3 regions of the Lysinibacillus pakistanensis genome follow, and region 2 is predicted to be linked to each of the others. Evidence: a T-box and tRNA genes for the amino acid it is inferred to sense, from the RefSeq annotation. Region 2 holds a T-box; the other regions hold tRNA genes.
The links. A T-box is a leader RNA that pairs with one kind of tRNA and senses whether it is charged. The one in region 2 lies ahead of metG (methionine--tRNA ligase), so its partner is inferred to be a tRNA-Met.

Region 1 (7,431 bases), 800 kb from region 2:
TCAGCACTAATTTCTGCCTTCACAATGGATAGTGATCTTAATGTATCCACATTAGAGAAAGCCGCAATATTATCCTGTAGTTTACCATCCGTTTTTAATACAGAAAGTGGATCAATTGCTAGGTTAAAAGCAACTTTAATTTGAGAGCCATTAATTCCCTCCACTGATATTACCTTTAGTTCATTGACTTCATATGTAACAACAGCTGAATAGGATTTATCATTAATTTTAAAATCCACCTTTGTTTCCACATTTTCAATAAGTGGCGTTGCTAATGTTACCTTGTGGCTTGTCCCGTCTGTTAGCGTTACCTGTAGTGTAGTCGCATCTACTACTTTCACTGTTTGGATAAGCAATGGCACCTCAGGAACTTTTATCATCTCTTTAATATTGGTCATAGTACGATGTAAAAAGGATGCAAATTGACCACGTGTTAGTGTGCTTTTAGGATTAAATGTTTTGACATTAGTAATCTTTGCATACTCAAGGGCAATAATAGCTTCACGATTCTCTACTGCTGCATTTTTTAAGTCCGTAATAGAGGATTTATGGTTTTCTTCTTTATACTTTGCAATTAAATCAATATCATAAACTGTCTCAATCGCTTTTACCAAATAAGAGGCCATTTGTTCACGTGTAATATTCGCTGAAGGCATTAACTTGTTGTTAGTACCTTTGGTTATGCCATTATCATAGATAAGCGCTGCATATTGCAGTAATTCTTTATCTTTTGTAGTTGCTGGCTGCATATCCGTAAAGCGTACTTTTTTATTGTAATCTGCAGGAACTTGGTAGTGTTCGGATACTAGCCATTTTCCTAAAAATTTAATAACATTGCTTTGCGTAAGGGTAGAATTTGGTCTAAATGTGCCATCAGTATATCCACCAACTATCTTTGCATCTGCTAATGCCAAAATCCCCTCTTTATGGTCACTCTTTGCAATATCTGTAAAGGAGGCTGCACTTGCAGTAGGAACAACAGCTGCTGCAACCAATGCTGTAGATGCCGCGCTCACAATCCATTTATTTTGCTTTTTCTTCATATTTATAACCTCCTACTAATTCTATTCAACCTCTATTATAAAAGAAAGCTAGAGTTATTCCAAAGGATATACCAATATTATTGAGATTTACCATGGAATATTTGTCTAAATGACAGTAAATAATTCGGCTACGAGTATATTTGTAGCTTATTCAGAATGAAAGATTATATCGAAGGATGTATAAGGATTTTTTATGCTTTTAACATATCAAGCAAAAACAAACGAAGAAATCATAAAAAAGCAGTAGATGTAAATTAACATCTACTGCTTTTTCTCGTATGACCCGTACGGGATTCGAACCCGTGTTACCGCCGTGAAAGGGCGGTGTCTTAACCACTTGACCAACGGGCCAATGGCGGAGAAGGAGGGATTTGAACCCTCGCGCCGGTTACCCGACCTACACCCTTAGCAGGGGCGCCTCTTCAGCCTCTTGAGTACTTCCCCAAATAAAAAATGGCTCCGAAGGCAGGACTCGAACCTGCGACAACCTGATTAACAGTCAGGTGCTACTACCAACTGAGCTACTTCGGAATAATGGTGGGCCTAAATGGACTCGAACCATCGACCTCACGCTTATCAGGCGTGCGCTCTAACCAGCTGAGCTATAGGCCCTTGGAGCGGGTGATGGGAATCGAACCCACGACATCAGCTTGGAAGGCTGAGGTTTTACCATTAAACTACACCCGCATAAATGGTGGGTCAGGACGGAATCGAACCGCCGACACTTAGAGCTTCAATCTAATGCTCTACCAACTGAGCTACTGACCCTTTTTGTCCATGCTAAGCTTGCTCATTCTTTGCTTCTCATGTCTACTCTTGAAAAATAATGGCGGTCCCGACCGGGATCGAACCGGCGATCTCCTGCGTGACAGGCAGGCATGTTAACCGCTACACCACGGGACCTTTTTGGTTGCGGGGGCCGGATTTGAACCAACGACCTTCGGGTTATGAGCCCGACGAGCTACCACTGCTCCACCCCGCGATAATTATATTCTTTTCGAGTTCTCAAGCACCATTTATTTAAAAACTGGAGGAGGTAGAGGGATTCGAACCCCCGCGCGGTGTTACCCGCCTGTCGGTTTTCAAGACCGATCCCTTCAGCCAGACTTGGGTATACCTCCGTAACAATATATAAATGGTGGACCTTGCAGGACTCGAACCTGCGACCGGACGGTTATGAGCCGTCTGCTCTAACCAACTGAGCTAAAGGTCCTTTAAGATGGCGGCAGAGGGGATCGAACCCCCGACCTTACGGGTATGAACCGTACGCTCTAGCCAGCTGAGCTACGCCGCCAGGATCTTTATACTGGTTATTTATTATGGTGGAGCCTAGCGGGATCGAACCGCTGACCTCCTGCGTGCAAGGCAGGCGCTCTCCCAGCTGAGCTAAGGCCCCATAATAATTTTAGAAAATGGTCGGGAAGACAGGATTCGAACCTGCGACCCCTTGGTCCCAAACCAAGTGCTCTACCAAGCTGAGCTACTTCCCGTTCGTTCTTTTGGCGCGCCCGACAGGAGTCGAACCCATAACCTTCTGATCCGTAGTCAGACGCTCTATCCAATTGAGCTACGGGCGCATTAAAAATGGTGCCGAGGACCGGAATCGAACCGGTACGGTAGTCACCTACCGCAGGATTTTAAGTCCTGTGCGTCTGCCAGTTCCGCCACCCCGGCACATTTGGAGCGGAAGACGAGGTTCGAACTCGCGACCCCCACCTTGGCAAGGTGGTGTTCTACCACTGAACTACTTCCGCATGTGCATAAGTTTTTATCTGGCAATTTTACTAAAATGGTGCGGGTGAAGGGAGTCGAACCCCCACGCCTTGCGGCGCTAGATCCTAAGTCTAGTGCGTCTGCCAATTCCGCCACACCCGCATATATTTGTTGGTAATCTTAATGGTGAGCCATGAAGGACTCGAACCTTCGACCCTCTGATTAAAAGTCAGATGCTCTACCAACTGAGCTAATGGCTCAAAATGGTGCCGGCTATAGGAATCGAACCCACGACCTACTGATTACAAGTCAGTTGCTCTACCTGCTGAGCTAAACCGGCATATGGTGGAGGATGACGGGCTCGAACCGCCGACCCTCTGCTTGTAAGGCAGATGCTCTCCCAGCTGAGCTAATCCTCCTGGGTATTATGCCTAGCGACGTCCTACTATCACAGGGGGAAGCCCCCAACTACCATCGGCGCTAAAGAGCTTAACTTCCGTGTTCGGTATGGGAACGGGTGTGACCTCTTTGCCATCATCACTAGACTTATGTATTTTTGTTTTGAAGTTGTTTTACCTGTCCTTCAAGACAAGAATTATTGTATAACGTTTTCTCACATTGTGCAATACTTTTTTATAAAAAAAAGAATTTATTACTTTTTAAAGATATTTTTGTCATGTAAGAGAAATTATCACTCTGCTATTCATTATAGCAATTGTTAAAAAAAAAGAAAACAATTATTTTACACAAACTATACAATTATGAAATAGGAAGAATTTGTATTGAGAATAATATTAAATGAACATAAAATAGAACCCCAATTAGTGGGAATTTTTCATTTCCAACTAATTGAGTCAATGGAATAGTATATCTTTTACATTTATTAATGCGTATATTTATCTACTGAATCTATTAAATAGTAGAAAGTGCCATTTTTAGTTGATCAATTTCCTCAAATGTCGTTGTAGGACCAAAAGAGATCCTAAAAAATTGTCGTGCTGCTTGCATCGAATAGCCCATTGATAAAATAGCTTTTGTCCCAGATTCACTATGAATATCGCAGGCACTTCCTGTAGAAATACATATTCCTGCTTCATTTAATTTTAGCATAACATATTGCCCCTCCAAATTTTTCATCAATACACCACAAATATTGGGCAATTGACTCTGACAGTCAATTAGTCTGCAAGTATCTGGTAAATTTCTCTTAAAATATTCTCGTAGTTCATGAAAATACTGATCATTATAATGATAATTTTCAATAGCAGAGGCAAAGGCAACAATTGCTGGTGTATCTAATGTCCCTCCTCTTAATCCACGCTCATGAGTCACACCAGGTGTTAATGGAGGAATACAGAGCTGTGGATTTATATAAACAGCCCCACACCCTTTTGGACCTCCAATTTTATGTGCTGAAATGGTAATAGCATCCACTTGCTGTTTTAACGGAAGTTTACAAAAAGACTGTACACAATCAACATGTAAGTAAATATTAGACCTTTCGGCTAACTCTGCAATTTCTTCCACAGGTTGAATAGAGCCTATTTCTGAATTAACATGTTGAATTGTTATGAGTGCCGTATCTTCGCGTATCACTTCCTGTACTTGCCTCACATGAATACAACCATTTTGTTGTAAAGGTAATCTAGTCACTATAAAACCTATTTTTTCTAAAGTATTTAACGCAGCATGTACGGATGTGTGTTCTGCCTGTGATGAAATAATATGCTTCCCTTTTTTTGATGCTAATGCTAAAGATAAAATTGATATGAGATTTCCTTCGGTGCCACTTCCAGTAAAAATAACACCATCATTATTTACGCCAAGTGATTTTGCTACAACGGCTCTTGCCTGTTCAACAAAATAATTAGCTTGCCCCCCTGCATCATGTAAGCTTGCACTATTTCCATAATAACGTTTTGCTACCTCACTGTATGCTTGAAGGGAATTTGCTGACATTGGAGATGTTGCTGCGTAATCCAGATATATCATTTAAATCTTCCTTTCTAATTTTATCAGGTCTTGTTTTCTTTTTTATTTTATGTAAAGATAAGTGTCAAGACAACTGTAAAGAAGGTATGACTATGGATGTAAAGACAGATGTACTTATTATTGGTAGTGGAATCGCGGCCCTTCAAGCAGCGCGGATACTTGCTGAACACTTTCAGGTACAGATTGTTACAAAGTCATCTATTACTATGAGTAGTTCCTATCGTGCTCAAGGTGGAATTGCTGCCGTTACAAGTCAAGAGGATCATCCAACATTTCATATTGCTGATACATTGACTGCTGGAGAATATCATCATGAAAGAATGAATGTAGAAGTACTTATAGAAGATGGCACCAAAATTATACGTGATTTTCTCAAAGAGGGGTTCCCTGTTGATCGTCAGGCAGATGGGGCTCCAGCTCTAGGCCTAGAGGGTGCACATAGTTATCGCCGTATTTTACATGCCGGTGGAGATCGTACTGGTCAGATAATGATAAATTATTTGCTTAACCAGCTACCACCTACTATCAATATTAATTGCTTTGAAACAGCCTTTGAGCTTTTATTAAATACAACTGGAGAGTGCGTGGGTGTGCTAACAAAAGGAATGAATAGAACAAAACGCTATCTTGCTCATCATGTAATTCTAGCTTCTGGAGGAGCTGGCGCCCTTTATACATGCACATCAAATTATGAAACAAATACAGGAGATGGTATCGCATTAGCCTATCGTGCTGGCGCTGCCATCAGTGATATGGAATTTATGCAATTTCATCCAAGCTTACTTTGGAGTAATGGAGAGGCAAAGGGCTTAGTATCTGAGGCAGTACGTGGGGCTGGTGGAATCTTTGTTGATGCACAACGTCAACCGATTATGAAAGGTTTACATGCTCACCTTGACCTAGCTCCCCGTCATATTACTGCATTTGCATTATTTAATAAACGAGCTGCAGGACAAGAAACATTTATTGATATTTCAAATATCGAGCACTTTGAAGCAAAGTTCCCTGCAATTGCACAGTTATGTCATGATAACCAGATTGATATACAAAATGGTTTGATTCCTGTAGTACCAGGTAGCCATTTCTTAATGGGTGGTGTTATAGCCGATAACATGGGGAGAACAACTATTTCAAATCTGTATGCAATTGGTGAGGTTGCTTGTACCGGGGTGCATGGTGCCAATCGTTTAGCTAGTAACTCTTTGTTAGAAGGAATTACGTTTGGACAAAGAATGGCGCAATTCATTATTAAGGCTGGTTGTAAGCAAAATAATTTTTCTATTGATGTTAAACATCATCGACAACCATTACCATTATTATTTACGAAAGATCAATTACGACAAACAATGATGCACACATTGGGTATAGTAAGAAATCCTGAAAACATGGAACAGTTCACACAACAACTACCGTCACTAAATACACTTCTACAAGTTGATTTAAGTGGGTTGAATCGACAAGAGCTTGAACTTTATATGATGCATATTGTCGCCACCCTAATGGTACATGCAGCTATTACACGAACAGAAACACGCGGAGCCCACATACGCTCTGATCAACCACAAAATCGTACGAAATGGGCAAATAGGTGGATTATTTTTCAACAAGGACAGATGAAAGTGAGGACCTCATTGTATGAATATCATCAAGCTCGAGGAAATGCTCAAGCAATTTTTTAATGAGGATATAGGAGATGGAGATTTATCGAGTGAATTCATTTTTTCCGCTGAACAACAGGGCTCTTTTTCCTTTTATGCCAAAGAAAGTGGAATTTTTTGTGGCGTACCTATAATTGAACATGGTTTCCTTCTACTTGATCGGTCGATGGATATTACGCTTCTTAAAAAAGATGGGGATGAGGTAAATGAAGGGGATATAATCGCTGTTATTAATGGATCTCTTCAGAAATTACTAATTGGGGAACGTGTAATATTGAATCTTGTTCAGCGCATGTCTGCTATCGCTACAGCTACAAATTTAGCTGTTCGTGAAACGATCGGTACGAATGCAAAAATATGTGATACTCGTAAAACAATCCCAGGGCTGCGTATGTTAGATAAATATGCAGTAAGAATCGGTGGTGCCTACAATCATCGCAATGGTTTATATGATTCCATAATGTTAAAGGATAATCATATTGCCTTTGCTGGCAGTATTGCTCAGGCAGTACAGGCTGCACGTGCAAAAATTGGGCATACGGTTAAAATCGAGGTAGAAATCGAAACCAAAGCACAGCTTGATGAAGCAATTGCAGCTGGTGCAGATATCATTATGTTTGATAATCGTAGCCCTGAAGAAATAAGACAATGGCTTCCAGCTGTTCCCCCACATATTGCTACAGAAGCTTCGGGTGGCATCACACTTCATAATTTAAATAGCTATGCTAAAACGGGCATTCAATGGATTTCACTTGGAGCCCTAACACATTCAGTAAAAGCCTTTGATATTAGTGCACTTGTACAAACGAAAGGAGCTAAATCCCTTGTCCATCACTAGTTTATTGCAGCAAACATCACTTTTACCAGAGCATTACCGGACATTATCTAAAAGTGACATGGAATCTCGTATAATTGCTATAAAAAAGAAATTAGGTAGTAAGCTTTTTATTCCTGGTCATCACTATCAAAAGGATGAAGTTATTCAATTTGCTGATGCTACGGGTGATTCCTTGCAACTTGCTCAG
Region 2 (7,431 bases):
TCAACAGTGTATCTCGCGGGAAAGAGGCACTTGGAAAAGTAAAAATCACAATCGAACACGAGGGTGAAAAATATATTGCCAAAGCCGCAGATACAGATATATTAAAAGCAAGTGCACTGGCATACATTAATGCTATCAACAGTGTTGTTGTAGCTAAATTAACGCCAGTGATGAACTAATGGCTAAAAGCAGTATGACAAGATTTCTGTCATACTGCTTTTGTATTATTTATTGCTATCCTTCACTAGCTTTTGAAATTCTTCTTCTATTAGCTCAACATCAAGACGTTCAAACAATGGTGCCACTTCGCTAATGAATGCTGGAAGCTCTACCTGCTCATGCCACATTAGCTCATCTATGCCTAACATTTTTCTTACCTTTTCAGCCGAAAATGGTAAAAATGGATGTAGTAGCTGTCCAAGATTCGCAATCATATAGACACATGTTGCCAGTGTTTGATTTCCTGCTTCTACATTCTCTTTCACCTGAAGCCATGGCTGTTGCTCATCAAAATAGCGATTGGCTGCACGAATATATTCGAAAATAGCCTCTAAAGCTTGTTTGAAATGCCCAGCCTCAATAAGATTCTCCACCACATTAAACAATTGAATCGTGTGCTTACGCATGTTACCATCTATCTCAGCTTGTGGCACCTGTCCCTCAAAGGATTTTTCAATAAACTTCAATGTACGATTAACAAAATTGCCATATGCCCCAAGTAACTCCCCATTATGGCTATAAATAAATTCTCGCCAGGAGAAATCTGTATCACGATTTTCTGGCGCATTCATTGTTAAAAAATAACGAATCGAGTCTGCATCATATCGACTTAAAATATATGGCACCCATACCGCCCAATTTTGACTGGTTGATAATTTTCGCTTTTCTAGTGTCAAATATTCGTTCGATACAATATGTGTTGGTAATGCCTTTGCCCCTATTCCCATTAAAATGGCTGGCCAAATAACGGTATGGAATGGGATATTATCCTTACCATGTACATAATACGAAATTGTCTCTTCATTCCATAAATCCTCAATAGCTATTTGATGCTGCTTTGCCCATTCGATGCTTGCAGTTAAATAACCTGCAACCGCTTCAATCCATACATATATTTTTTTACCTTCAAAGCCTGGAATCGGAACATCAATACCATTTGGTAAATCTCTCGTTACTGCACGGTCTGGTACTCCTTCTGCCAAGTAGCGCTCTGTTAATCCCAGTGCATTATCACGCCAGCGTTTTTCGATCTTTGCTTGTGCTAGATATGTGTCCAATCTTCCTTGAAATTGACTAAAGGCAAAATAAAAATGCTCCGTTTCTCTAATAATTGGCTCATTGCCGCAAATTTTACAGCGTTTATCGATTAAATCGAGTGGATCTAAAATTGTGGAACAATTATCGCACTGATCACCACGTGCCTTTGCACCACAGTTTGGACAAACTCCCTCTACAAACCGGTCCGGCAAAAACTGTTTATCTGTTTCACAATAAGCCTGCTCAATTTTCTTTTTATATAAAAAATTATTCGCAAGTAGTTGTAAAAAAATAGCCTGTACAGAGTCATGATGATGCTTTGCATCTGTACGGGTATACAAATCATAGGTAAATCCTAAATCATTAAAGCATCGAGTAAATTCCTCATGATAATGATTAGCGATAGCCTCAGTAGTTGTGTTCTCTTGTGCGGCGCGAATAGAGATTGGTGTGCCATTACAATCACTTCCTGACACATATAAAACCCTTTCCCCCTTTTGTCGGTAATATCTAGCCAAAATATCACCTGGTAATAATGCAGCAACATGCCCTAAATGCAAAGAACCATTTGCATATGGCCAAGCGCCTCCAATAACAATTGTCATTCTAATTGCTCCCCTCGCTGCTGAATGAAGATAAAAATGGATAAAAAAATCGCCCTAATCAAAACTGATTAGGACGAGTATACCCGTGTTACCACCTATATTTACAAATAGCTCACACTATTTGCCTCTATCAGTACGTCTATCTATGAGAGATACTGTTGCTGTTGTAACGAGTGCCTATCTCGTCGTAATCTACTTGCTTAATGCTTTCGGTACGAGGCTCAAAGGTCATTTTCAAAAGGGTTCATTTACCTCATTTCCACCAACAGAGGCTCTCTATAAAATGTTGATCCAATTTACTTTTCCTTCTCAACGCTTTTTCTATTAGGTTGGCACCATTTTACGCTTTCTTCGCCTGAAATGCAATCTTTGTCGATAAATGATTAAAAGCTTTCGGTAAATCGTATGTTTTTCTCGATAAGATAAAAATATTGGGCGATAAAAAATTAAAGCTTAAGCCAATTGAACTTGTAATAAATCTTTTAGGTCATCAATGACAATATCCGCCCTTTGTAGCTCTGTTTCCTGTGCGAAATCAAAACGTACCCCGATTGAGAGAAGCTGATTATCATGGGCAGCCTGAATATCAGAAGAACGATCACCGATAACGGCTCCTTGTTGAATGCCATTTTCTACAATCACTTTTCTTACTAAATCTGATTTATGACCACTTGCAATAGACTGAATGCTGTATGTACCTTTGATAAAACGCTCCAATTGATAGGTATCCACTATTGCTTGTAAGTACTCCTTCTGTCCATTGCTGGCAATGTATAGCTTATAGTGCTCTGCCAAAGCAGCAAGTGTTTGCTCTGCATTTGGATATAATGCGCCCTTACCATTCCGTATTTGCTCAATCAACTTAACATGGAATAATGAATTGCTCTCTTCACGTATTGCTATAGAGTGCATTGGACATAGTGTTTCCCAAACAACAGGTAGTGGCACTCCCATAATTTCTCGATATTCTTCGATTGGTGTATCCTCCTGCCAAAGTCCCTTATCTCGTAGCACATCAAACGTCGCAGCAAGTGCAGGCTCTAAAATTAGATTGGTTTGAAATAAGGTTCCATCCATATCAAAAATAATAGCTTTTGTCATAAAGCCACCCCCCTATACTATTATGAACGTTTTCTCCTCTTTATTGTTTCGCTTTAATATTATACATAAATATAATCCCCCTCTAGTTCCCTAAATACTAAAGGAGGATCATTTTTTTAAGGCTCTAGGGGTACGATCATTTCTAATTCTTTTATTTCTTGCCAATAACCTTGCTCATTCGTCTTACCAGGTTTAAGTGTAAATGATTTTGGCATTTTCTCCATAGGTGGTAGCACTAGAATAATATGATGTCCATAATCCTTGGTTGCCCCCATTTGCATATTCGCCCTATTGTATAGCTTCCCTTCACTATCTGTAACCTCAAACTCAAAAAATGGCCATTGATCATTTCTATCTAACTCTTTTGGATAATCTACTAGGACATCTATACGTGTCAATAGTGGTGTAAATGATACCTTTGCAACATTTAATTTATATAAACCATCGTTAGTACTAGATTTTACTTTTGGATAGTAGCTAATAACTTCTTCCATTAATTTTTCAAGTGTAAAGTCCACATGCCAATTACCTTTGTAGCCAAATAAATTGCTGCCATCTAATGCAACTTCAATTTTATCCCCATATATATCTGTATTGGATAATGTTAATTCATGATGTTCAATAATTGTGTTCCTATCAATATCATCTTGACCTGTAGAACCCATAGCAACATCTATTGGTTCCCCATTGATAGTTAGCGTATTAGTTCCTACAACCTCTTCTTCTAAAGAAACACCATTCCGCCCTGTATATGCGACTGTAACTAGTAATCTATTCCCATCATATACCGCTTCTTTAACAGACATTGTAAGGCCCCCGTGCGTATCCTCTTTACCTATTTTTGTCATCAATTGTTCTTGTTCAATCTTTTTAGCTGCAATATCCCCAAATTCAGCATAAATGATTCCTATATAAGGCACATTGGCTAATGCAGTCGCAATTGCGGGAGAGAAAAATCCCGAACCTAGTAGTGTTATACACAATCCACAGGCAACAAGGAGAGGTTTTAAAATTCTACTTTTCAGCTTCTTCCTTTTTGCTGCTCTTATTGCCGCCTGCTCTCTCATCATCAATTGATCAAGTGGAATATCGATACGATTAATTTCCTTACTCATACAAGTAACCCTCCCTTAAGACTGGTTTTAATTCTTTCTTAGCCCTGTTAATATAGGATTTCACTGTTCCTTCGGGACATCCCAGCATTTTTGCAATCTCTTTGACAGTGAAATCATGATAAAAGCGTAGCGACATAATTGTTTTATATTTGGCATCTAAAGTATCAATAGCCTCTTTTACATCTAATGAATATGCGATATTTTCCATACTTTGATTTCCAGCTATCTCTGCAAAAAACGCCTCATCTCCGGAAGTAAATTTTCTTGCATCTTTTCTAATAAAATCAATAGATTTATAAACAACAATCTTCATTATCCACCCTGGAAAACTATTTGGATTCTTTAAAGTTTTCAATGTTGTATAGGCTTTATAAATAGACTCTTGATAAATATCAAGCGCATCCTGCTCATTTCGAACATACGAGTAGGCAGTACGATATAATTTCTCACGCATGAAAGCAAGCAACTGCTCAAATGCTTCATCATTCCCCCTTTTTGCGCTCTTAACCAATTTTTCTATATCCACCCAATCTCCTCCTTCTGGCTATACTTTAAAGTCGTTTGAGGAAGGGAAAACGTTGCAAAAAAAATAGATGCCCTCTTCTTACAGAAGGACATCCATTTAATCAAAAAATTCCATATGTAGCTTTTCCATCTTATAGTAGTTCAACCGATCCTGTAATGTTCCTGTATGAAATTCGAATTTATGACCGTCTGGATCTATGAAATAAATTGACTTTTTGTCTCTGACATCTCGTTCTCTTCCCTGTAAAATATTCACGTGATTGTTGACAAGCTTTTCATACATTTTTTCAAAATCAGCCTCATCAATAGTGAAGGCTATATGTGTATAGGATTGATGTATTTCCCGACGTGGTATATCTTTTTCTACATTCAGAGCAAGCCATAGCCCATTTAAATCAAAATAGGCAGTGCTTTTTCCTTTAACTAATAACTTAGCATCGAAAATAGTTTCATAGAACGCGATTGATTGTTCTAAATTCGACACAGAAAATAATAAGTGATTAATACCCTGTATAGTCATATCTTAACCGCCCCTCCATGGTTAACAAAAAGTTTTGCACAATGGCAAATATGTACGATACTCTCCTCATCAGTTGTATGCAGTTTTCTTTCTAAGCCTTTGCTATCACCTTACCTGCTTCAGCACCTATAACCGGAAAACATACTTTGCACCCTTTGAATCGAAAAGCGTTTTGCCAGCAGTGACTTTTTTTGCACGTCCAAATAATACTGTACCAATAATGGTAATGATGACTGTCCCTCGAATCCATTTCTTCTTACCCAACCTTATTCCCTCCTAAAAAGCAGAACACAGATACCTCAAAAACTATCTGTGTTCCTCAAAACTCATTTCTTTTTTCCCTTTTTTAATCCCTTCGCAATTTGCTTCCATTTTCGTTGCTCATTAAGCCTTGCCTGTGTATTTGTCTTGCGCTCTATAAAGGCCAGCTCCTTTTGCAATTTAAAGTAGCTTTGAAGTCGAGATTCCTCAAGCTCCCCATCTGCTATTGCCTGCTGTACAGCACAATGTGGTTCCTTTTGATGTGTACAATCTCGATAATGACAAACCGCTGAAAGCTGTTCTATGTCCTGAAAACTAGAAGCAAGACTATCTCCTTGATCCCATAATTGAAGTTCACGCATTCCTGGCGTATCAATTAAACACCCACCTTCAGGTAGTACCACTAACTCGCGATGTGTTGTCGTATGGCGCCCTTTAGCATCATCATCACGAATGTCAGATACTTTCATGAGCTCTTCGCCACTCAGCATATTTGTCAGTGTAGATTTTCCTGCACCTGAAGAACCAAGCAATGCTCCTGTCACACCATCTGTAAATAATGCACGAATATCCATTAACCCTTCACCTGAATAGGCACTTGTTACAAAAATATCTACTCCAAACGCTACAGATTCAACATCTCTTACCTTATCTGAAACATTAGCACATAAATCAGCCTTTGTTAGTACAATAATCGGTTTTGCCCCTGAATCCCAAGCTGCTATTAAATAACGCTCTAAACGTCGAATATTAAAATCTGCATTTAAGCTCATAACAAGCAGCACAATATCTACATTGGATGCTACAATCTGTTCCTGTATTTCCTGCCCCGCCACCTTGCGTGAAAAAACTGATTTTCGTTTAAATAGTTGATGAATAATAGCCTTTTCTTCACCAGGCATTTTTTCTACTAGTACCCAATCGCCCACTGCTGGAAAGTCCTCGCGTGCTAATGAGGTATAGGCAAAATGCCCTGCAACTGTTGCTAGCCACTCACCTTCTTCTGCTAATACACGATATGAATGCTTATGCTCTAATGTAACTCTTGCGGGTACACAATTCACTAGCTTAGTCTGCTTCTTATATTCAATCATTTGCTCTTCAAAATATGTGTTAAAACCTAATGCTGTTAAATTCAATTTAGTTTCCTCCTAAAAGTGCATATCAATTTCACCTTGGCATAATTACTTCCGGATTTTGAAAATCCATGACATCCGCAGAATGAAGATAAAAAAACCTTGTATCTGCGCAATTCGGCAGTTACAAGGTTTCACAGGCACGTTTAAGAGAATACACAAATCGAACTAATGAACTTAAGTCAAATTGTATATTTTAGGCGTGTGAAATTGAACAAACCGAATTGCAGTTCGCTAAAAATAGATCTATTCATCATGTCACATCACCTACTTCCAATTATTTGTTTTTAATATAGCGAAATCTTCCGAAAATGTCAAATACAATCTAATAAGCATGTATCCCCTTGCTCCTTGCATACAATGAACAAACCACTATTAACAAAGGAGATGTTGAATTGCCAAAAATCATTTCTATCAGTACATACCAACCACCGTACACATTACGGCAAACAAACGCAGAGGAATTAACGAAGGAACTTTTTCACACAAAAATCCCAAAATTAGAAAGATATTTAAAAGTATTTGAGAATGGTGGTATTGCAACTCGTCATTTTTGTGTACCGCCAGAATGGCATCGTATTGATCATTCCTTTGAAGAACGCAACGATTTATATATTAAGCTAGCAACACAATACAGTGTGGCTGTTATTCAAGCATGCTTACAAAATGAGAAATTTTTAAAAATACCCATTTCGCCAAAGGACATTGATGCCATCATTTTCGTAAGTAGTACAGGCATTTCAACACCAAGTATTGATGCACGAGTGATGAATCAACTTCCGTTTTCAGACAAAGTTAAACGTATACCACTTTGGGGACTGGGCTGTGCTGGTGGTGCTGCTGGTATTAGTAGAGCTTATGATTTTTGTCTTGCCCATCCAGAAGCAAAAGTTCTTGTTGTTTGTGTGGAG
Region 3 (7,431 bases), 410 kb from region 2:
TGCCTCTTTTTCCATTCATCATAGATACCACCTTTCTTCCAAAATTAATAAACTGTATGTTCAGTATATCAATTATTTAGAAAAACAGAAAGTTGAAATTACCTATTTACAAAACTATACGTTCAGTATATCATATGGTTAATTATTTAATATACTAAACGTTCAGTATTATAAAATAATCAACTATCTTATGGAGAAAACTACACGACGTTTTAATTATTAATTGTTAAACACTACAAGGAGTTGTATAAAATGGTGGATACTAAGAAACAAACAATTGAAAAAAACATTCCTTCGTGGTTAACCATTCTTTTGGCTACCGCATGTGGTATCATTGTTGCTAATTTGTATTACGCGCAACCCTTAGTTGGGGTAATTAGCTCATCAATCGGGTTGTCAGCAAACAGTTCTGGCTTAATCGTTACGTTAACACAAATCGGTTACGTTGCCGGTTTGCTATTTATCGTGCCTTTAGGAGATATTCTTGAAAATCGGAAGCTGATTGTCTCATCTTTACTTATCACCGCAGTCGCCCTTGCTACTACAGTAATGACGAAACAGATTTTGTTGTTCTTAGTCGCTTTGTTTGTCATAGGTTTAGGTTCGGTAGCTACGCAAGTACTCGTACCTTTTGCATCATATCTTGCTTCCGATTCCTCACGTGGCCGTGTTGTCGGCAATGTCATGAGCGGTTTGTTACTTGGAATTATGCTCTCACGCCCTTTATCAAGCTTAGTTGCTGACTTTCTTGGCTGGCATGCAATATTCATTTTGTCTGCCATAACTATTTTGGTTTTAGCTATTGTACTTTCTAAGGTGTTACCTACAAGAAAGCCTTCAGCGGATACACACTATATAGCGCTGCTCGGATCTATGTGGCATTTGTTACGAACAACCCCGATATTACGCCGTCGTGCAGCATATCATGCAGGTGTATTTGCATCTTTTAGTTTGTTTTGGACAACAGTTCCACAACTGCTAACTAGCCCTGCCTTTCATTTTTCTCAGAAAGAAGTTGCGATATTCGCGCTTGTTGGGGTCGCTGGTGCAGTAGCCGCGCCTATTGCAGGACGAATTGCTGATCGTGGCTTAACTAGACCTGCAACCGGAATAGCACTTCTTACAGTCGTTATTTCCCTTTTATTGCCACTTATTATTCAAACTAGCTCACCTATTGGAATAGCTGTTCTAGTAGTTTCATCCCTATTGTTAGATGCTGGGGTATCCGCAAATCTTGTGCTTAGCCAACGTGCGCTTTTCTCGTTGAACCCCGAAGTTCGTAGTCGTCTTAATGGACTATTCATGGCAATTTTCTTTTTTGGTGGTGCAATCGGGTCAGCAATCGGGGGATGGACCTATGCGATTGGAGGATGGAGTACTGCATTATGGCCTGGAATAATTTTCCCTATATTTTCTGTTTTTTATTTTGCCACAGAGAAGAAGTAATTCTAAGATAGTTTTAAAGAACCTTTATCATTACTTAAACAAAAAAAGCGAATTGGAATTACTATCTTCCAAAAACGCTTTTTTCTTATTCAAATCAAACTAATATTTTTTTATTTCTACTCCGAAAGTTGAAGCATTCGAAACCTTTACAGAAATGTATAATGAGTAGTGATTAACATCTCATATTGCATAAGTACAACTATTTCGTCATAAGCTAACCTGAGCTTTTAGTTTATTCTTTTTTTATATTTAATATATCTTTCAAGTGTAAGGAAATAATGATTTTTTGAATTTGGAAATTCTTTTTCAATAGCTTTTTTTAGAGTGTTAGTCATTTTATCTTCTCCATTATACAACCCTCTATTGATAATACCGTTAAAACGCCCTACATAGTCCTTTGCAGAACTTTCGCTAATGTTATACTCCTGCATCAAATAATCCTTAAACTCCATCTTCATCCCCCTTTAAAAGAATTCTACTCATAAAACCCTTTTTGGATAACAGCTTGTATAAAACAAAACCAATTCTTATCGTTTTCTAAGGAAATATAAAAAGCTCATAAACCCTATCATATCAAGGTTTATGAGCTTTCTTAACTTTTTTAATAATTAATCTAAAGATACCGGTGGTCGGGGTCGAACCGACACTCCAAAGGAACACGATTTTGAGTCGTGCGCGTCTGCCAATTCCGCCACACCGGCATAATGGAGATAAAAAAAATCGGATACACCGATTAACAAAAATAATATGGAGGCGGCAACCGGATTTGAACCGGTGATAAGGGTGTTGCAGACCCGTGCCTTACCACTTGGCTATGCCGCCATCATATTTGGAGCGGAAGACGAGGTTCGAACTCGCGACCCCCACCTTGGCAAGGTGGTGTTCTACCACTGAACTACTTCCGCAAAAATGGCTGGGGTACTAGGATTCGAACCTAGGGAATGACGGAATCAAAATCCGTTGCCTTACCACTTGGCTATACCCCAAAATTTTTATGGGGCGACTGATGGGAATCGAACCCACGAATGCCGGAACCACAATCCGGTGCGTTAACCACTTCGCCACAATCGCCATAATTATATTTTATTGGATTTTTATTAATTTTATAGAAAATGGGGCGACTGATGGGAATCGAACCCACGAATGCCGGAACCACAATCCGGTGCGTTAACCACTTCGCCACAATCGCCATAAAATTAATTGGCAGGGGCAGTAGGAATCGAACCCACACCAAAGGTTTTGGAGACCTCTATTCTACCGTTGAACTATGCCCCTATTACAATAAAACTGGTGGAGGGGGACGGATTCGAACCGCCGAACCCTAAGGAGCGGATTTACAGTCCGCCGCGTTTAGCCACTTCGCTACCCCTCCGGGAAAATGGTGCCGGCTATAGGAATCGAACCCACGACCTACTGATTACAAGTCAGTTGCTCTACCTGCTGAGCTAAACCGGCAAAATATGGTGGGTCAGGACGGAATCGAACCGCCGACACTTAGAGCTTCAATCTAATGCTCTACCAACTGAGCTACTGACCCATATTTTTAAAAATGGCGGTCCCGACCGGGATCGAACCGGCGATCTCCTGCGTGACAGGCAGGCATGTTAACCGCTACACCACGGGACCATTTTGGTTGCGGGGGCCGGATTTGAACCAACGACCTTCGGGTTATGAGCCCGACGAGCTACCACTGCTCCACCCCGCGATAATAATATACTATTTATAAATTTAATGGTGGAGGATGACGGGCTCGAACCGCCGACCCTCTGCTTGTAAGGCAGATGCTCTCCCAGCTGAGCTAATCCTCCGTTTCTGGGTATTAACATGGTGACCCCTACGGGATTCGAACCCGTGTTACCGCCGTGAAAGGGCGGTGTCTTAACCACTTGACCAAGGGGCCTTCGTTTGGAATAAAATCGTAAAGTGCTGGCGGAGAGTAAGGGATTTGAACCCTTGAGACAGTGTTAACCGCCTACACGATTTCCAATCGTGCTCCTTCGGCCACTCGGACAACTCTCCAAGAATGGCTCCGAAGGCAGGACTCGAACCTGCGACAACCTGATTAACAGTCAGGTGCTACTACCAACTGAGCTACTTCGGAATAATTTTAGTATATAGCCTAGCAACGTCCTACTCTCACAGGGGGAAGCCCCCAACTACCATCGGCGCTAAAGAGCTTAACTTCCGTGTTCGGTATGGGAACGGGTGTGACCTCTTTGCCATCATTACTAGACTATTTGAAAGACAATACCTATTATAACATATTTTATCATAATGACAAGTATCTTATAAATAGTTTTTATTCTTTCAAAACTGGATAAACGGCGCATTGAATGCTTCAAACTTTTTTGGTTAAGTCCTCGATCGATTAGTATTCGTCAGCTCCATGTGTCACCACACTTCCACCTCGAACCTATCTACCTCATCGTCTTTGAGGGATCTTACTTACTTGCGTAATGGGAAATCTCATCTTGAGGGGGGCTTCATGCTTAGATGCTTTCAGCACTTATCCCGTCCACACATAGCTACCCAGCGATGCCTTTGGCAAGACAACTGGTACACCAGCGGTGTGTCCATCCCGGTCCTCTCGTACTAAGGACAGCTCCTCTCAAATTTCCTACGCCCACGACGGATAGGGACCGAACTGTCTCACGACGTTCTGAACCCAGCTCGCGTACCGCTTTAATGGGCGAACAGCCCAACCCTTGGGACCGACTACAGCCCCAGGATGCGATGAGCCGACATCGAGGTGCCAAACCTCCCCGTCGATGTGGACTCTTGGGGGAGATAAGCCTGTTATCCCCGGGGTAGCTTTTATCCGTTGAGCGATGGCCCTTCCATGCGGAACCACCGGATCACTAAGCCCGTCTTTCGACCCTGCTCGACTTGTAGGTCTCGCAGTCAAGCTCCCTTGTGCCTTTACACTCTACGAATGATTTCCAACCATTCTGAGGGAACCTTTGGGCGCCTCCGTTACCTTTTAGGAGGCGACCGCCCCAGTCAAACTGTCCGCCTGACACTGTCTCCTGCCCCGCTAAGGGGCATGGGTTAGAATTTCAATACAACCAGGGTAGTATCCCACCGACGCCTCCTTCGAAGCTGGCGCTCCGAGATCTCTGGCTCCTACCTATCCTGTACAAGTTGTACCAAAATTCAATATCAGGCTACAGTAAAGCTCCACGGGGTCTTTCCGTCCTGTCGCGGGTAACCTGCATCTTCACAGGTACTATAATTTCACCGAGTCTCTCGTTGAGACAGTGCCCAGATCGTTACGCCTTTCGTGCGGGTCGGAACTTACCCGACAAGGAATTTCGCTACCTTAGGACCGTTATAGTTACGGCCGCCGTTTACTGGGGCTTCAATTCGCAGCTTCGCTTGCGCTAACCACTCCTCTTAACCTTCCAGCACCGGGCAGGCGTCAGCCCCTATACGTCACCTTACGGTTTTGCAGAGACCTGTGTTTTTGCTAAACAGTCGCCTGGGCCTATTCACTGCGGCTCTCATGCGCTTGCACGCTCAAGAGCACCCCTTCTCCCGAAGTTACGGGGTCATTTTGCCGAGTTCCTTAACGAGAGTTCTCTCGCACACCTTAGGATTCTCTCCTCGACTACCTGTGTCGGTTTGCGGTACGGGCACCTCTCACCTCGATAGAGGCTTTTCTTGGCAGTGTGAAATCAGGAACTTCGTCCATACGGACTCGCCATCACAGCTCAACGTTACAGTGTGCGGATTTGCCTACACACACGCCTTACTGCTTGGACGCGCACAACCAACGGCGCGCTTACCCTATCCTACTGCGTCCCCCCATTTCTCAAACGGTGAGGAGGTGGTACAGGAATATCAACCTGTTGTCCATCGCCTACGCCTATCGGCCTCGGCTTAGGTCCCGACTAACCCTGAGCGGACGAGCCTTCCTCAGGAAACCTTAGTCATACGGTGGACGGGATTCTCACCCGTCTTTCGCTACTCATACCGGCATTCTCACTTCTAAGCGCTCCACCAGTCCTTCCGGTCTGACTTCAACGCACTTAGAACGCTCTCCTACCACTGACATCGTAGATGTCAATCCACAGCTTCGGTGAATCGTTTAGCCCCGATACATTTTCGGCGCAGCGTCACTCGACCAGTGAGCTATTACGCACTCTTTAAATGATGGCTGCTTCTAAGCCAACATCCTGGTTGTCTGTGCAACGCCACATCCTTTTCCACTTAACGATTACTTTGGGACCTTAGCTGGTGGTCTGGGCTGTTTCCCTTTTGACTACGGATCTTATCACTCGCAGTCTGACTCCCGTGTATAAATATCTGGCATTCGGAGTTTGTCTGAATTCGGTAAACCGGGATGGCCCCCTAGTCCAAACAGTGCTCTACCTCCAGTATTCTCATCACGAGGCTAGCCCTAAAGCTATTTCGGAGAGAACCAGCTATCTCCAAGTTCGATTGGAATTTCTCCGCTACCCACACCTCATCCCCGCACTTTTCAACGTGCGTGGGTTCGGGCCTCCAGTAAGTGTTACCTTACCTTCACCCTGGACATGGGTAGATCACCTGGTTTCGGGTCTACGACCACGTACTATTTCGCCCTATTCAGACTCGCTTTCGCTGCGGCTCCGCCTTCTAAAGCTTAACCTCGCACGTAATCGTAACTCGCCGGTTCATTCTACAAAAGGCACGCTATCACCCATTAACGGGCTCTAACTACTTGTAGGCACACGGTTTCAGGATCTCTTTCACTCCCCTCCCGGGGTGCTTTTCACCTTTCCCTCACGGTACTGGTTCACTATCGGTCACTAGGTAGTATTTAGCCTTGGGAGATGGTCCTCCCGGATTCCGACGGAATTTCACGTGTTCCGCCGTACTCAGGATCCACTCTGGAGAGAACGAACTTTCGACTACAGGGCTTTTACCTGCTCTGGCGGACCTTTCCAAGTCGCTTCATCTAACTCGCTCTTTTGTAACTCCGTATAGAGTGTCCTACAACCCCAAGAGGCAAGCCTCTTGGTTTGGGCTCTTCCCGTTTCGCTCGCCGCTACTCAGGGAATCGATTTTTCTTTCTCTTCCTCCAGGTACTTAGATGTTTCAGTTCCCTGGGTCTGCCTTCAAGACGCTATGTATTCACGTCAAGATACTACGCGATTAAACGTAGTGGGTTCCCCCATTCGGAAATCTCCGGATCAAAGCTCACTTACAGCTCCCCGAAGCATATCGGTGTTAGTGCCGTCCTTCTTCGGCTCCTAGTGCCAAGGCATTCGCCGTGCGCCCTTAATAACTTAACCTGCAGCTTCCAATAAAAACTATCGAAACCTTTTTAATGTTATTAAGCCTATAAAAAACTTAAAAAATAAATGTGTTTGTTACAATTTCAATGTCGTTTTATCCAGTTTTCAAAGAACAAGTTTTGAAAGTATTTCATTCGGAAGAATGAACCTTCAAAACTGAACGCAAAACGTAATCTTACAAACCCAAGGTTTGTATTCCGAAAATATCCTTAGAAAGGAGGTGATCCAGCCGCACCTTCCGATACGGCTACCTTGTTACGACTTCACCCCAATCATCTATCCCACCTTCGGCGGCTGGCTCCAAAAGGTTACCTCACCGACTTCGGGTGTTACAAACTCTCGTGGTGTGACGGGCGGTGTGTACAAGGCCCGGGAACGTATTCACCGCGGCATGCTGATCCGCGATTACTAGCGATTCCGGCTTCATGTAGGCGAGTTGCAGCCTACAATCCGAACTGAGAACGACTTTATCGGATTAGCTCCCTCTCGCGAGTTGGCAACCGTTTGTATCGTCCATTGTAGCACGTGTGTAGCCCAGGTCATAAGGGGCATGATGATTTGACGTCATCCCCACCTTCCTCCGGTTTATCACCGGCAGTCACCTTAGAGTGCCCAACTAAATGATGGCAACTAAGATCAAGGGTTGCGCTCGTTGCGGGACTTAACCCAACATCTCACGACACGAGCTGACGACAACCATGCACCA

Region 1: it encodes a tRNA-Met, which carries the amino acid that the T-box ahead of metG (methionine--tRNA ligase) is inferred to sense. The anticodon was not compared.
Region 3: it encodes a tRNA-Met, which carries the amino acid that the T-box ahead of metG (methionine--tRNA ligase) is inferred to sense. The anticodon was not compared.

The regions. Positions count from the first base shown of each region.
Region 1 covers NZ_CP126101.1:4,061,459-4,068,889, forward strand. The annotation lists gene QNH24_RS20180 (S-layer homology domain-containing protein) at 1-1,043, opposite strand, end outside; tRNA gene QNH24_RS20185 (tRNA-Glu) at 1,323-1,394, opposite strand; tRNA gene QNH24_RS20190 (tRNA-Ser) at 1,397-1,487, opposite strand; tRNA gene QNH24_RS20195 (tRNA-Asn) at 1,498-1,574, opposite strand; tRNA gene QNH24_RS20200 (tRNA-Ile) at 1,579-1,655, opposite strand; tRNA gene QNH24_RS20205 (tRNA-Gly) at 1,657-1,730, opposite strand; tRNA gene QNH24_RS20210 (tRNA-Phe) at 1,736-1,811, opposite strand; tRNA gene QNH24_RS20215 (tRNA-Asp) at 1,871-1,946, opposite strand; tRNA gene QNH24_RS20220 (tRNA-Met) at 1,951-2,025, opposite strand; tRNA gene QNH24_RS20225 (tRNA-Ser) at 2,072-2,164, opposite strand; tRNA gene QNH24_RS20230 (tRNA-Ile) at 2,180-2,256, opposite strand; tRNA gene QNH24_RS20235 (tRNA-Met) at 2,264-2,337, opposite strand; tRNA gene QNH24_RS20240 (tRNA-Ala) at 2,364-2,439, opposite strand; tRNA gene QNH24_RS20245 (tRNA-Pro) at 2,457-2,533, opposite strand; tRNA gene QNH24_RS20250 (tRNA-Arg) at 2,544-2,620, opposite strand; tRNA gene QNH24_RS20255 (tRNA-Leu) at 2,629-2,717, opposite strand; tRNA gene QNH24_RS20260 (tRNA-Gly) at 2,723-2,797, opposite strand; tRNA gene QNH24_RS20265 (tRNA-Leu) at 2,834-2,918, opposite strand; tRNA gene QNH24_RS20270 (tRNA-Lys) at 2,941-3,016, opposite strand; tRNA gene QNH24_RS20275 (tRNA-Thr) at 3,021-3,096, opposite strand; tRNA gene QNH24_RS20280 (tRNA-Val) at 3,100-3,175, opposite strand; rRNA gene rrf (5S ribosomal RNA) at 3,186-3,301, opposite strand; gene QNH24_RS20290 (cysteine desulfurase family protein) at 3,669-4,748, opposite strand; gene nadB (L-aspartate oxidase) at 4,841-6,427, shown strand; gene nadC (carboxylating nicotinate-nucleotide diphosphorylase) at 6,384-7,244, shown strand; gene nadA (quinolinate synthase NadA) at 7,231-7,431, shown strand, end outside.
Region 2 covers NZ_CP126101.1:4,865,053-4,872,483, forward strand. The annotation lists gene QNH24_RS24180 (2-isopropylmalate synthase) at 1-179, shown strand, start outside; gene metG (methionine--tRNA ligase) at 225-1,862, opposite strand; T-box leader at 1,929-2,184, opposite strand; gene QNH24_RS24190 (NIF family HAD-type phosphatase) at 2,316-2,963, opposite strand; gene QNH24_RS24195 (DUF4179 domain-containing protein) at 3,080-4,078, opposite strand; gene QNH24_RS24200 (sigma-70 family RNA polymerase sigma factor) at 4,071-4,604, opposite strand; gene fosM (FosM family fosfomycin resistance protein) at 4,701-5,123, opposite strand; gene QNH24_RS24210 (hypothetical protein) at 5,250-5,387, opposite strand; gene rsgA (ribosome small subunit-dependent GTPase A) at 5,450-6,523, opposite strand; gene QNH24_RS24220 (type III polyketide synthase) at 6,916-7,431, shown strand, end outside.
Region 3 covers NZ_CP126101.1:4,453,982-4,461,412, forward strand. The annotation lists gene QNH24_RS22190 (TetR/AcrR family transcriptional regulator) at 1-19, opposite strand, end outside; gene QNH24_RS22195 (MFS transporter) at 253-1,446, shown strand; gene QNH24_RS22200 (hypothetical protein) at 1,674-1,898, opposite strand; tRNA gene QNH24_RS22205 (tRNA-Leu) at 2,067-2,147, opposite strand; tRNA gene QNH24_RS22210 (tRNA-Cys) at 2,195-2,268, opposite strand; tRNA gene QNH24_RS22215 (tRNA-Gly) at 2,277-2,351, opposite strand; tRNA gene QNH24_RS22220 (tRNA-Gln) at 2,357-2,432, opposite strand; tRNA gene QNH24_RS22225 (tRNA-His) at 2,442-2,517, opposite strand; tRNA gene QNH24_RS22230 (tRNA-His) at 2,560-2,635, opposite strand; tRNA gene QNH24_RS22235 (tRNA-Trp) at 2,648-2,721, opposite strand; tRNA gene QNH24_RS22240 (tRNA-Tyr) at 2,735-2,818, opposite strand; tRNA gene QNH24_RS22245 (tRNA-Thr) at 2,826-2,901, opposite strand; tRNA gene QNH24_RS22250 (tRNA-Phe) at 2,908-2,983, opposite strand; tRNA gene QNH24_RS22255 (tRNA-Asp) at 2,997-3,072, opposite strand; tRNA gene QNH24_RS22260 (tRNA-Met) at 3,077-3,151, opposite strand; tRNA gene QNH24_RS22265 (tRNA-Val) at 3,179-3,254, opposite strand; tRNA gene QNH24_RS22270 (tRNA-Glu) at 3,272-3,346, opposite strand; tRNA gene QNH24_RS22275 (tRNA-Ser) at 3,374-3,465, opposite strand; tRNA gene QNH24_RS22280 (tRNA-Asn) at 3,471-3,547, opposite strand; rRNA gene rrf (5S ribosomal RNA) at 3,564-3,679, opposite strand; rRNA gene QNH24_RS22290 (23S ribosomal RNA) at 3,795-6,722, opposite strand; rRNA gene QNH24_RS22295 (16S ribosomal RNA) at 6,939-7,431, opposite strand, start outside.